Regions from separate parts of the Bacteroides zoogleoformans genome, predicted to be linked through region 1. Evidence: riboswitches for the same ligand, from Rfam matches in the RefSeq annotation. Region 1 holds a riboswitch; each other region holds the start of a gene.
The links. Region 1 has a riboswitch for cobalamin ahead of C4H11_RS11215 (putative transporter). Riboswitches for the same ligand answer to the same signal wherever they lie in the genome.
Positions count from the first base shown of each region.

Region 2: it holds a riboswitch for cobalamin, as region 1 does, so the genes downstream of both, C4H11_RS10010 (TonB-dependent receptor plug domain-containing protein) here and C4H11_RS11215 (putative transporter) in region 1, are expected to answer to the same signal.
Region 3: it holds a riboswitch for cobalamin, as region 1 does, so the genes downstream of both, C4H11_RS08790 (ribonucleoside-diphosphate reductase subunit alpha) here and C4H11_RS11215 (putative transporter) in region 1, are expected to answer to the same signal.

Region 1 covers NZ_CP027231.1:2,680,620-2,685,161, reverse strand. The annotation lists gene cbiB (adenosylcobinamide-phosphate synthase CbiB) at 1-284, shown strand, start outside; gene C4H11_RS11215 (putative transporter) at 313-2,001, opposite strand; cobalamin riboswitch at 2,310-2,518, opposite strand; cobalamin riboswitch at 2,564-2,770, shown strand; gene C4H11_RS11210 (TonB-dependent receptor) at 2,905-4,542, shown strand, end outside.
Region 2 covers NZ_CP027231.1:2,422,121-2,426,662, reverse strand. The annotation lists gene C4H11_RS10015 (YncE family protein) at 1-724, opposite strand, end outside; gene C4H11_RS10010 (TonB-dependent receptor plug domain-containing protein) at 738-2,717, opposite strand; cobalamin riboswitch at 2,823-3,012, opposite strand; gene C4H11_RS10005 (nucleoside deaminase) at 3,095-3,511, opposite strand; gene C4H11_RS10000 (hypothetical protein) at 3,727-3,960, opposite strand; gene C4H11_RS09995 (S41 family peptidase) at 4,216-4,542, shown strand, end outside.
Region 3 covers NZ_CP027231.1:2,127,317-2,131,858, forward strand. The annotation lists gene C4H11_RS08775 (head GIN domain-containing protein) at 1-486, opposite strand, end outside; gene C4H11_RS08780 (YgjP family zinc-dependent metalloprotease) at 745-1,452, shown strand; gene C4H11_RS08785 (hypothetical protein) at 1,473-1,877, opposite strand; cobalamin riboswitch at 2,269-2,486, shown strand; gene C4H11_RS08790 (ribonucleoside-diphosphate reductase subunit alpha) at 2,557-4,542, shown strand, end outside.

The sequences.
Region 1 (4,542 bases):
TTGTCGCCGGACGACCTTCTTTGCTCCTCTTCGTCGCCCGATATGGCAAGCAGCATGCCAGTCCCAACTCCGGCTATCCGGAAGCCGCCCTCGCCGGTATTCTGGACTGCCGCTTCGGAGGTCCTCACGACTATTTCGGCGAAGAGGTGTGGAAACCTTACATCGGAACCAATCCCCGGACGCTGACAACAGAAGATATGCAATTGGCCGTACGCATCAATCGTCGTGCCGAGTCTTTGATGATTCTGCTTGTCATCCTGTCCGCCACACTGCTATACTTGTGAAGTCAAGAGCCGGATAAAATTTATATCCTCACCCCAACACCAGTATCAGCATCTGAGCCGTGAGCACCCGCAGAAACATGGTCAACGGATAAACCGTGGCATAGCCTACGGCAGGAGCGTCGCAAGAGGTCAGTTCCGAAGAATAGGCCAATGCCGGCGGATTGGTGTTCGCACCGGAAAGCACACCGATGAGCGTGAAATAATTCAGCTTCCATAAATAACGTCCCACCACGCCGGCAATGAGCAAAGGCAACACCGTGATGATGGCGCCATAAGCAATCCACACATAACCGCCTTCATGAATGATGGTATCTACAAAACCTTTTCCTGCCCCGAGTCCCACACAAGCCAGAAAGAGAGAAATCCCGATTTCGCGTATCATCAGATTGGCGCTCATCGTGGTATAAGTTATCAGCTTGTAGCGCGGCCCGAAACGGCTGATAAGAATGGAGACGATGAGCGGTCCTCCCGCCAGTCCCAGCTTCACGGGTTGCGGAATGCCGGGAAACATGAAAGAAATGCTTCCCAATATACAGCCCAAGGCAATGCCCAGAAAGATGGGAATGAGATTGGGATGGTTCAGCCGCTTCAACGAGTTGCCCAGCACCTTCTCGGCATGCCCCATCGCAAGTTCGCTGCCCACAACCGTCACCCGGTCACCCATCTGCAATTGCAGGTGCGGGGCCGCCACCAAATCGACGCCCGAACGGTTCACGCGCGTGATGCTCGCTCCGAAATTCTTGCGTATCTTCAGTTGCGCCAGCGACTTACCGTTCAGCTCGGGTTTGGTGATAAGAAAACGGCGGGATATCAGCTTCTTGTCCACCTTCTCCCACTCCACCGTGATTCTTCTGCCCAGAAAGGCGATGATAGCCTCCACGTCCTTGGGGTCGGCAATGAAGAGAATCTCGTCTCCTACATGCAGCACCGTGTCGGCACTTGCCAGCTCCGCTTCTCCGTCGCCTCCGCAATGGCGTATGCGCGAGATGACAAACGCGCGGTTCAGCAACGGCTTCGCCTCTTTTATCTTCTTGCCTTCTATGGCTTCATTGCGTATCTCCACAGAGACGGGGCTGACCGTCAGCTCCTGCTGCTGCCCCAATCCGCATTCGGCTTCCTTCTCTTCCCTGCCCGCATCTACACGGAACAGAAACTTCAGTGCCAGCAGTGACAGAATGCAGCCGATGACGCCCAACGGATAGGCCACGGCATAGCCCAAAGCTATTTCAGGCGCGTCTGCTCCGCTCAAGTCACTGTTGGCTTGCTGGGCGGCACCCAGCCCCGGAGTGTTCGTCACTGCCCCGGACAAGATACCTACCATTGTGGTAATGGGTATATCTGTAAGTATATGAAGCAGGACGGCAATCAGTACGCTGACGAAAACAGCCAGCATGGCCAGCATATTCAGCGTAAGCCCGCCTTTTTTGAAAGCAGAGAAAAAACCGGGGCCTACTTGCAGGCCGATGGAATATACAAAGAGAATCAGTCCGAACTCCTTCAGGAAGTGCAGCAGATGTTCGTCCAGATTCAAGTTGAAGTGCCCGAAAACGATACCCACAAACAATATCCAAGTGACACCCAACGAAATGCCCGCCACCTTCACCTTTCCCAACATAATGCCGAAAGCGATGACGAGTGCCAGAATAAGAACGGAGTGAGCCACTCCACCTCCCCAAAGATCGGGATAACCCTCAAAAAGGTTTCTTAATAAATCCATAGTTTCTAAATTATTATATTAAAACAATCGATAATCGGGCTTTGAGAAAGAATGTAAAGTATCCCCACAGAAATCACTTCTCCGGGGATACACACTTTACACATTGAAACAGCTATTAATATAGGCCTATTGCCGTGTTTTCCCTGCCATCAGCCATAGACTGATTCAATATCGGGTTCGATTTCATTTGAGTATATCGCACTCTACGGTGCACTAAAATGCAGACATGCCCCGGTTGCAGGCATACCTTTCAAAATCCGAATGTTGACAATTGTTCCTTGCACTGTCTTCCTAATCCCACGAGTAAAGGCAGCATTTAATGAATGGCAGGTCTTCTGACTGACTCCTAATCTTGAAGCCTTCCCGATACATGCGGTGCAAGTATCAGTGGCAAAGGTTCTTTTCAAGACATCAACAGAGCTTCACAGCAGCGGGACTGTCCGGGATTCACACCCGATTCCCTTTTAATCCGAATGACGGAAACGTTCATCCGGAACCGATTCAAACGCAAAGATAATGGAAATAGTAAGCAATACAAAAAAAAGACGTTTATTTTTTTCTTATCTTTGCCGCCGGTTTTGGTTCGCATCCTCCATTCCATGGAGAGAAACGCGATGAAAAGGGAATCAGGTGCAAATCCTGAACAGACCCGCTGCTGTAAGTCCTTTCAACATCTTTGAGTATTCTGCAAGCCACTGTCCGCCGATAAGGACGGGAAGGCATTCAAAGAGGGATAAGTCAGAAGACCTGCCAAGACGATACGGTTTTAGCGCTTTCGGGAAGAATAAAGCAACAAAACATCGAGTCGAGGTTTTCCTGTTTCATTTTATAATGAGAGAATCTTTCTCTTTGTTCTTTTTCGCCTCCTTTGAAAGTAAGTTTATAATGCCTAAAGGAATCGGAATGAGAATAACCGCCTATCTGTCATTGATATTCATCATGCTGCTGCCTGCCTGTATTACGGCGCAGAATAAAGTCACTCTATCCGGGAAAGTCACCGACCGGAACGGAAGTCCCATCGCTCAGGCTGCCATTGCCGTAGAGGGCACAACGTATGGGACGTATTCCGATGACTCCGGCAGATATTCGCTGCAAGTGGCTGCGGGCAGACACACCTTCGTGGCCTCCTTTTTGGGCTATCACGCCGTGAAGCAGTCTCTTGACATCCGGCAGGACAAAAAGCTTAATTTCACATTGCAGGAAAATGCCGTGGCGCTGAATGCCGTAGAAGTCTATGGCAAAACCCGGACGCAGAAAATCAAGGAAGGCGCTTTCACCGTCAGTGCCCTCGACGTAAAGCCGATGGTAAATTCGTTGAATAACCTTAATAATCTGGTGAACCGCACAACCGGCATCAAGGTCAGAGAGGAAGGCGGGGTCGGCTCTGACTTCGATCTCTCCATCAACGGGATGTCCGGCAACTCCATCCGCTATTTTCTGGACGGAATGCCGCTGGATGCCAAAGGAAGCGGCGTTTCATTGGCAAATCTGCCGGTCAATATCATAGACAGGATTGAAATATACAAAGGCGTGGTTCCGGCATTTCTGGGAGCCGATGCACTGGGAGGCGCCATTCATATCATTACGAGGCAGGAAAAGAAACATTTTCTGGATGCTTCTTACAGCGTCGGCTCTTTCCACACCCACCGCGCCGACCTCAACGCGCAAATCGCAGAACCCAAGACAGGGCTTATCATCAGGCCTACCGCAGGTGTGAACTATTCGAAGAACGACTATCGGATGAAAGACGTAGAGATGCGCGACGAAAGCGGAGATAACTTCATCATCGGCAATCCCAAACGCTTCCACGATGCCTACTTCTCGCTGTGGGGGCAGATAGAGGCCGGAGTAACCGGAAAAAAATGGGCGGACGAGCTCTTCGTCTCAGCTTCTTATTCCCGGACAGACAAGGAATTGCAGACAGGCTCCGTACAGAGTAAGGTGTATGGAATGGCCGAAAGGAAGTCGGACGCATGGAACGTGGCGGCACGCTATCGCAAACGGCATTTCATTCTGAAAGACATGCAGTTGAGCGCCTCCTTCTCTCATACCCGGGATCATTCCCTGACCATCGACACTGCCTACCGCAAGTATTACTGGGATGGCGGCTACATTGTGAGCCAGCGCAACGAGATTATGGGCAGACAACCTTCCATGCGCCACTACAAAAGGCCGCTGACCATCATGCGCACCAACCTCGACTATCGGCTGAACGACCGCCATAACCTCAACCTGAACTATCACTTGAGCCGCATCGGAAACGACCGGTACGATGAGATCGACGAAGAGTTCACGCCTTCGAACGACGCCGTGACCAAACACATCATAGCCCTTTCCTACAACCAATTGCTGCTTGATGGGAAGATGAACAACGTGTTCTTTCTAAAAGATTACATCAACCACCCGAACATCCGACAGACCGACCGGCCCGGTGTCACAGGTTCCCGAAATGTGCAAGGCTCCACCACCCGCAACTATGCAGGTTACGGCGCCGGAGCAAGATATACCGTGGCCGAACCTTTGTCCGTCAAAGCATCCTAC
Region 2 (4,542 bases), 260 kb from region 1:
TGTAGCCCTGCCGGTCTACCTCTAACCGATGAAGGTTGATGGCCACATCGATGGTGTTGACGACGCGGAAAGTCTGCAAGTCGATGACAGACACGGTGCGGTCGTAGTTGGGGAAGCGGTAACCGCCCGAGTTGGCCACGTAGAGCCGGCCGTCGTAAACCACCAGTTCATCGGGTTGATACCCCACGTTGCAAGTATCTACAACAGCCAGGCGGTCGATGTCTATCTTGGCCACGTATCCCAAGCGGGCATTGGGGTCTAACTGCACGGGGCCGGCGTAAGAACTGACATAAGCATAACGGCCGGAAAAGGTGATGTAGCGGCAGTTGGGAATGGAGATTTGAGTGATGTGCCGCGCATCGGTCTGGTTCATCACCTCCACGAAGTGAGAGCAGTTGATGACCGCCCATATCTTGCCGTCGTAAATCTGTATGTCGTTGCCCACGTCGCCCAACTCTTGCACCACACCCGGATTGGCTTGCGCATAAATATTGCGGATGTACTTGCCCGTCAAGGCGTCGTAGTAGTCGAGGGTGCACTTGTTCGATCCCATGTTCCCCTCGTTGAGCAGGAAGAACCCTTTAATGTCGGTGCTTAGATCCTCCGGCGAGGGCTCCACCTGCTCCTCCTGATGAGGGATGATGTTCTCGTCGTCGCTGCGGCAGGCAGATACTGACAGGCTGAGTGCAAAGCAAAACAGAAAATACCTTAAGAGTTTCTCCATATTTCCTCCTTTTTTATATGATGACGTTCAGTTTTATCTTGAAGTTAGTACCCGGCATGGGATAGCACTGCACCACTTCGTATTGCTGATTGAAGATATTATTGACTTCGGCCGTAACTCGTAACACCCACCTGCGGAAAGGGAAACTGCACGACAGCGACAGGTCGCTGGTATACCACGGCTTGGTGTAATTCTCCGGAATGTTGGCGCTCGCCTCGTAGCGCTCGCCGGTGTAGATGAAGCTGTAATTGGCCGTCCATTGGCGATAGGCGGCGGTGATGATGGCCGAAAAGGCATGCCACGGGACGTAGGGCAATTGTCCGCCGTAGAAGCGGCTTTTCTTGTCCGTATGGTCCATCGCCTTGTTGTAAGTGTATGTGACGTGAGAAGACACATCGGCCTTTCCCAAGCGCCAGTCTGCCTTTACCGAGGCATCAAGTCCCCAAATATGGCACAAGCCGAAGTTCATCATTGTCCAGCGGAACTGGTTGCTGGTGGGCATAGCCACGATTTTATCCTCCACTTCGTTGTAGTAGCCGTCGGCTTGCAACTCTATCCTTTTGAGGATGCGGCCGGGCCGGGACTTGCCGTATGTAAGCCCGACGTCGTACTGCGTGGTGTATTCGGGCTTCAATTCCTTGTTGCCGATGAAGGTATAATAGAGGTCGTTGAACGTGGGCATGCGGAATATGCGTTTGTAGAAAGCGCGAAGTGCAAGTTGGTCGGTCGAGGTGACGAATGGCTTGTAGCTGAATGCCACGGTGGGAGTCAGCTTGCTTTTATCGCCGGCCGCCCCGCCGCTCTTGCGGGTATGGTCGGCGGCATAAGTATGGAGCAGCGAGAATTGTGCGGAGAGCCTGTCCCAATGCAGACTTGCAGACAGGGCGGATAGAAACGTCCACCGTGTAGGATAGACAAAGTTCACGAGGTCTGCATTAAGATGGTTGTACTGTATGTCGTTGGAGAGGGAGACCGACCACCATTCGCATACATCATAGAGGTGCGAGGCCGAGAAGTAGGCTTCGGTCTGGCGATAATGGTTGTCGGTGTACATCGTGGTCACATCCAGCCGCGGGTCGCTGAGATAGTGCAGGTAATCGTAAGCCGCTTTGACATTTGCAAGCAGTGTATAACGGTCGGTGAATTGGCGGCGCAGCGAACCTTGTCCGAACACCGAGGTGTCCCATTGACGGTCTTGATGGCGGAACTTGCCGGGTTCTTCGCGCACGGCGGCACCGGGGAAGCCGCGTTCGCTGTTGTAGAAATAAACCTTGGCACGCCACTCGCCGCGGGGAATCCGGCCGAACAAAGCTGTCTCCATACGAAAAGCACGCACATCGCCGTTATGGCGTACCTCGGTGGTATCGTATCCGTTCTTTTTGGCATAGCGGAAACGGTAGCGTCCCGAAGTAGTCATATACTCGGTGCTGAGCTGGGAGCTGAGGTTGTCGGAAAGCTTATGTTCCCACAGGACAGAAGGGTTATAGGTGTCAAACGACCCGGCTTTGAGTGCAATATTGAGGTTATCTTTCTTGTCTTTCCCGGCAAATTCGGGCTTGCGTGTCTGCAGATAGACGGCCGATGCCGATGCGAAATCTCTGGCGGGTTGCAGAATGGTGGACTTTTGCCCGTTGTAGAGTTGCAGAGCCTCCATATTATCGAGTGAAAAGCGGCCTAAATCTATCTGACCGTTCTGCGCATTGCCCAGTTGTACGCCATCATAGAAAACTCCCGTATGGTTGGTGCCTAAAGAACGCACGTTGACGGTTTTCAGTCCGCCGATACCGCCATAGTCCTTGATTTGTACACCTGCGAAGTAACGCATGGCGTCGGCCACGCTGTGAACGCTCAGTCGTTGAAGCTCCTTGCCCGAGAGTTGTTGTACGGGGATAACGGCATGCCCGGTCTGCCGGGCGGTGATGACTACTTCCGATAGATGTTGGATACTGTCGAGGCGGCTCGGTCTGTCCGTCCCCCCGACACGCTGTGCCATGGCACACTCTGCGAGTGTACACAATGCAAGCGCCGATAGCAGGCGCTTGCTACGTATGAATATTCTTCTTGACATTTTTCAATCTTAGCCCATCCCGAGGGTGCTTTGAATGACAACGCAAAGGCAGGTCTTCTGACTTGTCGCCCGGTGGCAAACGTCTTCCCAAGAATCTCAGTGACATTGTGCTTGCCCGGAAACGCGACTTACAGCTGCAGGACAGTTCGGGATTTACGCCCGATTCCCTTTTAATCATCCGGTTGTGTGAAATTGAAAGTCCCAAGCAGGACAAAATCCAACAAACGCGATGAACCAAATGCGGTATAAAGGTATGATTTTTTCTTAAAAACAGCAAAGTTTTTTTAAGAAAAAATCATAAGTCAGCGACGCTTCGCAATAAAGAACTCTTTCATCAATCCGGCACACTCTTCTGCAAGTATTCCTTTCAGCACTGCCGTTTTGGGATGCAATGCTTGCGGCGCATAATGCAGATATCCCCGCTTCGCGTCTTCGGCGCCAAACACCAAGCGTCCCACTTGCGCCCAAGCGATGGCGCCGGCACACATCACACAAGGTTCCACCGTGACATAAAGCGTACATTCGTTCAGGTATTTCCCTCCAAGAGTCGCGGCAGCGGCAGTGATGGCCTGCATCTCGGCATGAGCCGTGACGTCGGTCAATGTTTCCGTCAAGTTATGTGCACGGGCCACGATGCGATCCTTGCATACCACTACAGCCCCCACGGGAACCTCTCCCCGCTCACCGGCCTTTTGCGCTTCAAGAAGCGCCTGCTTCATATAAAATGTATCGTCCACGAAAATATCTGATTTATTCTATCGGTTTGTCCTCATTCATTCTTGCTCCGCATATCCTCCGTATCAGCTCCGTATAACCTCCGTATATCCTCCGTATCAACTCCGTATCAACTCCGTATAACCTCCGCATAACCTCCGCTCCTATAGATACGGAGCAGGTACGGCTCCGACAGGGTTTTGATACGGCAAAGGTTCCTTCACCTCCTCATATCATGTTCGCCGAACAAGGTCGGATAATCCTCTTCCATGTTTTTATGGATGAACATGAGGATAGTCTCGCGCAGCCAACGCGACTTGTTCGTTATCTTATACTTTTCCAGATAACGGTCCACAATCCGCTGTTCTTCTTCGCTCATCAGGCAGACCATGCGCTGCTCGCGTTTCGGTTCTTCGGGCGTTGCTTTCACACACGCTTTGTCTCTCTTTCTCATTTCTTTTGCAAAATTACTTTTACTTCCGCAAAAACAAAACGAACCGGCATGTTTTTTACGCCCCGGACAACCTACAGGAATGTTTATCGAACAAATAAGGCGTCGGGACAAGAGAAAGGCTATAGTGTTTCTGCCGGCCGGTATTTTGACAGCAAATTGAAATCAACCGCTCGCCAAATCATAAGTTTTTCTTAGAATCATTTCTACTTAACGATTAAATATGTATTTTTGGGAGCCATTAAAAAACTTAGAAAAATGAAACTGAAACATTATTTTATTTTCATCCTGTTCACATTGACAACAATAGGTCTTGGTTCGTGCCACGATGATGACGACGCCATTCAGCCCGGCATAACCGGCCAAAGCTGGCAAGAAGGAAAGGCGGTAGAAATTACTCCGGGCGAAATATTGTCCGTCACATTCAATGCTGCGGCCAAATGGACGGCTACCACGAACTCTGATTGGTGCACCATACTTACTCCGTCGGGCGAAAAAGGGCCAAGCACGTTGAAGCTTTCAACAACCACCGGCACCTCCGAGGTGCGTACTTCGACCATCAGCATCAAAGTGGACGGATATTCC
Region 3 (4,542 bases), 550 kb from region 1:
GAGGTCTGTGCAGGAAATGTTATCTCCGCTGATGTTGCCCGAACCTGCCACGGAGATTTTGAGTTCATCTGTTTTCAGTCCGTTGGCCAGCTCCACATCTCCCGAACCTGCCACGGCAATTCCGTTCAATTTCTCTGCTGAAACGCTAATCTCCAGCTTGCCGTAGGTTACGCTTACATTCTTCTTAAAACCGATGTGAAGTGTATTGTCCTTCACGTGGATGTCCAGCAGGTCTATGATGTTGTCCGAAGTGTACACTTTCACTTCCGGTTTGCCGGCTTTTTGCGTATAGCTGACGTCCGGACTGCCGGCTACGCTCAATCTGATGAAGTTGTCCGTTTTGATGACTTTCGTCACATAGTTCTTGCTGGCCTTTATAGTTTTCCCTTTAAAGAAACCTCTCGAATAGTAACTGTGCTGTTGCGAACAGGCGGTGGTGGAGAAAGCCAAGAAAGCGATTGTAATGATTGTTGTTAAGCTCTTCATTTTCGTTCTTTTTTTGATTTGGTATTCGTCTTTATTTGTTAGACGCAGTACTTTTCGTAAAAGTTGCATGCAGATGCGCTTTTTTTTGAAAGGAACTTCGTCAGCATACTTGACTCAATTTTCATGCCATAATGTTAATCTGTTGTATATTAGTGTGATATGATTTTAAAGGTGTGTTCGTTATCGGACACCCCGTTCGCTTTTGGCGGGCGAATACTTGTTTTTCCGGTCAAATCTTCGTTCTTTTGCCTTGTCATTATGGAACATAAGGAACACATATTGGAAGACAAGGAGTTCGGGCGTATGCTTATTCGCATCAATGCCCGTGCGCGTCGTCTCATCTTTCGGACGAGGGAAGACGGTGTCCACGTCACGGTGCCTCCCGGAACGTCTCTTGCCGAGGTGAAGAGAGCTTTGGAGGAGCTTCGTCCGCGCTTGAGGGCTGCCGGAGAGAAACAGAACCGCAAGTTGATAGATTTGGATTACCGTATCGATACGGAGTTCTTTAAGCTGACTTTGGTGGCAGGGCAGAGGGCACGTTTCTTGTCCCGTTCGGAGTTAGGCGAAATGGAGATTATCTGTCCGCCGGATGCGGATTTCTCGGACAGAAACCTGCAATCTTGGTTGCGCAAGGTGATTGAGGAGGCCCTGCGGCGTAATGCGAAGATTGTTCTTCCTCCCCGTCTGTATATGCTTTCCGTGAAGCACAACCTGCCTTATAAGAGTGTGAAGATTAACTCCAGCAGCGGGCGTTGGGGCAGTTGTTCCATGCGTGGCAACATCAATCTTTCCTATTATTTGGTTCTTCTTCCCAAGCATCTGATAGATTACGTATTGCTTCATGAGTTGGCGCATACCCGCGAAATGAACCACGGCGAACGCTTTTGGGCTTTATTAGACAAGCTGACGGAGGGCAGAGCGGAAGCCTTGCGCATGGAATTGAAGCAATATCGCACGGAGTTTTGAGGTGTGCGTGCCTCCGGCTGTCAGTCCTGCGTCTGCGACAGTTGTTTCACCTCTCCGTTCTCTTTTTCGAACCGGTAGTTGCCTCCCTTCTCGCTCAATTCAAACAAGAAGAGCCGGTCGGTGAGGTTGTCCACAATCATCAGTGCGCTTTGTTCAGCAAAGCGCTTCACTTCCATTTCAAACGGTTCTTCCGTGATTCTCAGCTTTGTCAGCAGGCTGTCGTTGACGAGCAGGGAGAGCGAGTCACCGGCGAACCCTTTGGTCAGTGTGATGGTGTATGTCTCTGCGAAGCTTCGGTTCTCCTCTTTCTTTTGCTGCAACCTCATACTCATGTAAACGAAGATGACGACTACAAAAATCACGGCGAAAGCAAGGATGCCGTTACCTACCATAAACTGCTTGTTGGTGTTCAGACGGTGTGTCATAGTTGGAGTTTGTTTAGAGAATGCTGCAAATGTAGCGAATAAATTCGGATTGACTGCTTTTCAGTGTATAATAGAATGAGGAAAGGGGAGCGGATGTACCGATTGTTTATCATGCCCGAAACCTCTTTCTTCGAGAGAAACGGGGATGCGCTCCATCCCTCGCCAGAAACACTTCTGAGAGGGGTTGACCAAAGTATTATATAGATACCCTAAGTATAGGACTTAGGTAGCCTCGATACGGAACTGATCCTCTTTCTTCTTTTTCGTCTTCTCTTGCCTCTTTCAAGCGCTCTTTTTTTGGTAATATTTTTCGCAGTGAATGCCTTTTCTTTCCGAGAGTGGGAATCTGTACTTTTAAGTAGATTTAATAATGTAATAATTACAATTTGTGCTATCTTTGCCCCACAATGGTTTCGGGCGGATTTTCCCGCCGTCCGGATTAAAAGGGAATCGGGTGGAAATCCCGGACAGTCCCGCTGCTGTGAAGCTCCGCCGAAATTTCCGGCACAACCTGTTGCCACTGCATTCTTGAAAACAGCGTTTGAGATTGCGGGAAGGCGTTGGAAACGAGGAGTCAGTCAGAAGACCTGCCATTCTCGAAAAGCCGGTTCCGCTCGTGGGATTAGGGAACGGTGGCAAACTGTGTACGAGTATTTTTATTCAAATCTAAAAACATCACATGCAGATAGTTAAAAGGAATGGGACTGTGGAGTCCTATAACAGAGAGAAAATAGCCATTGCCATACGCAAAAGTTTTGTTGGCACGGGCAAGGACATTACTGACGAAGCCCTTCATGCCGTAACCGATGAAGTGGAGCAGTTCTTGAACCGGAACGAAGACAAACGTGCGGTGGAGTGCATTCAGGACGAGGTGGAGCGCAGTTTGATGGAACACGGCTTCTATGCCGAGGCCAAAAGCTACATACTTTATCGCTGGCAGCGCACCGAACGGAGGAAAGCCCTCACGCAGATTGTCAATGGAACAAAAGACGAGGCCATAGTCGATGTGCTGAAAGAGATACAAAACGACTTTCCGGGAAGTGAATACAGCCTGAACGTCTTGGCCGAGAAGTTCGCAGGCTTCTGCAAGCCCGACATGGCGGCCGAAGAACGGCTGGCGATGCTCATCAAGGCTGCCGTGGAACTCACCACGCAGGAAGCTCCCGACTGGGAGTTTATCGCCGCCCGGCTGCTCAACTTCCGTATGACGAAAGAACTGAAAGTGCAGACGGAGAAAGCGGATGTCCAATCCTACTACGACAAACTATGCTATCTCACGGACGAGGCTTTGTACGGCAGCTATATACTCAATGCCTATTCGAGGCAAGAGATAGAAATGGCCTTCGGCTTTATCCGTCCCGAACGCGACAAGCTCTTCAACTATTCGGGGCTGGACTTGCTCTATAAGCGATACCTCATCCGCACACGCTCGGCGGAGCTGATGGAGTCGGTGCAGGAAATGTTTCTGGGCATCGCCTTGCATCTGGCCCTGCCCGAAAAGCACGACCGGTTGCAGTGGGTGAAGAAATTCTACGATATGCTGAGCCTGCTGGAAGTGACCATGGCAACGCCCACCCTTTCCAATGCCCGGAAGCCCTACCATCAGCTCTCCAGTTGCTTTATCGATACCGTGCCCGACAGCCTCGAAGGCATATACCGCAGCATCGACAACTTTGCCACCGTAAGCAAGTTCGGCGGCGGCATGGGCATGTACTTCGGCAAGGTGCGCGCCACGGGTGGAAACATCCGGGGCTTCAAAGGCGTGGCCGGAGGTGTCATCCGCTGGATGAAGCTGGTGAACGACACTGCCGTGGCCGTCGACCAATTGGGAATGCGGCAGGGTGCCGTGGCCGTCTACCTCGATGTTTGGCACAAAGACCTGCCCGAATTCTTGCAGCTCCGCACCAACAACGGAGACGACCGCATGAAGGCGCACGACATTTTTCCCGCCGTGTGCTATCCCGACCTCTTCTGGCAGATGGCGAAAGAAGACCTGAACAACCAATGGCACCTGTTCTGCCCCAATGAAATCATGACCGTGAAAGGCTATTGCCTCGAAGATTATTACGGAGAAGAGTGGGAGCGGAGGTATCGGGACTGCGTGAACGACCCGCGCCTATCCCGCCGCAGCATGAGCCTGAAAGACATCGTGAGGCTGATACTCCGTTCCGCCGTGGAGACAGGCACACCCTTTACTTTTAACCGTGATACGGTGAACCGGGCCAACCCCAATCCCCATAAAGGCATCATCTACTGCTCCAACCTCTGCACGGAGATAGCGCAGAACATGTCGGCCATCGAATCCGTCTCTACCGATATCCGGACGACGGATGGCGATACGGTGGTGGTGAAGACGGTCCGCCCCGGCGACTTTGTGGTCTGCAACCTTGCCAGCCTCTCGTTGGGGCACTTGCCTTTGGAGGATGAGGAGCGCATGCAGGAAAAGGTGGCAACCGTGGTCCGGGCATTGGACAACGTCATCGACTTGAACTTCTACCCGTTGCCTTTCGCGCAAATCACGAACCACCGCTACCGCAGCATCGGTCTGGGCGTCAGCGGCTATCACCATGCGCTCGCCCTGCGCGGCATCCGTTGGGAGAGCGAAGAACATCTCCGCTTCATGGATAAGGTGTTCGAGCGCATCAACTATGCCGCCATCCGTGCC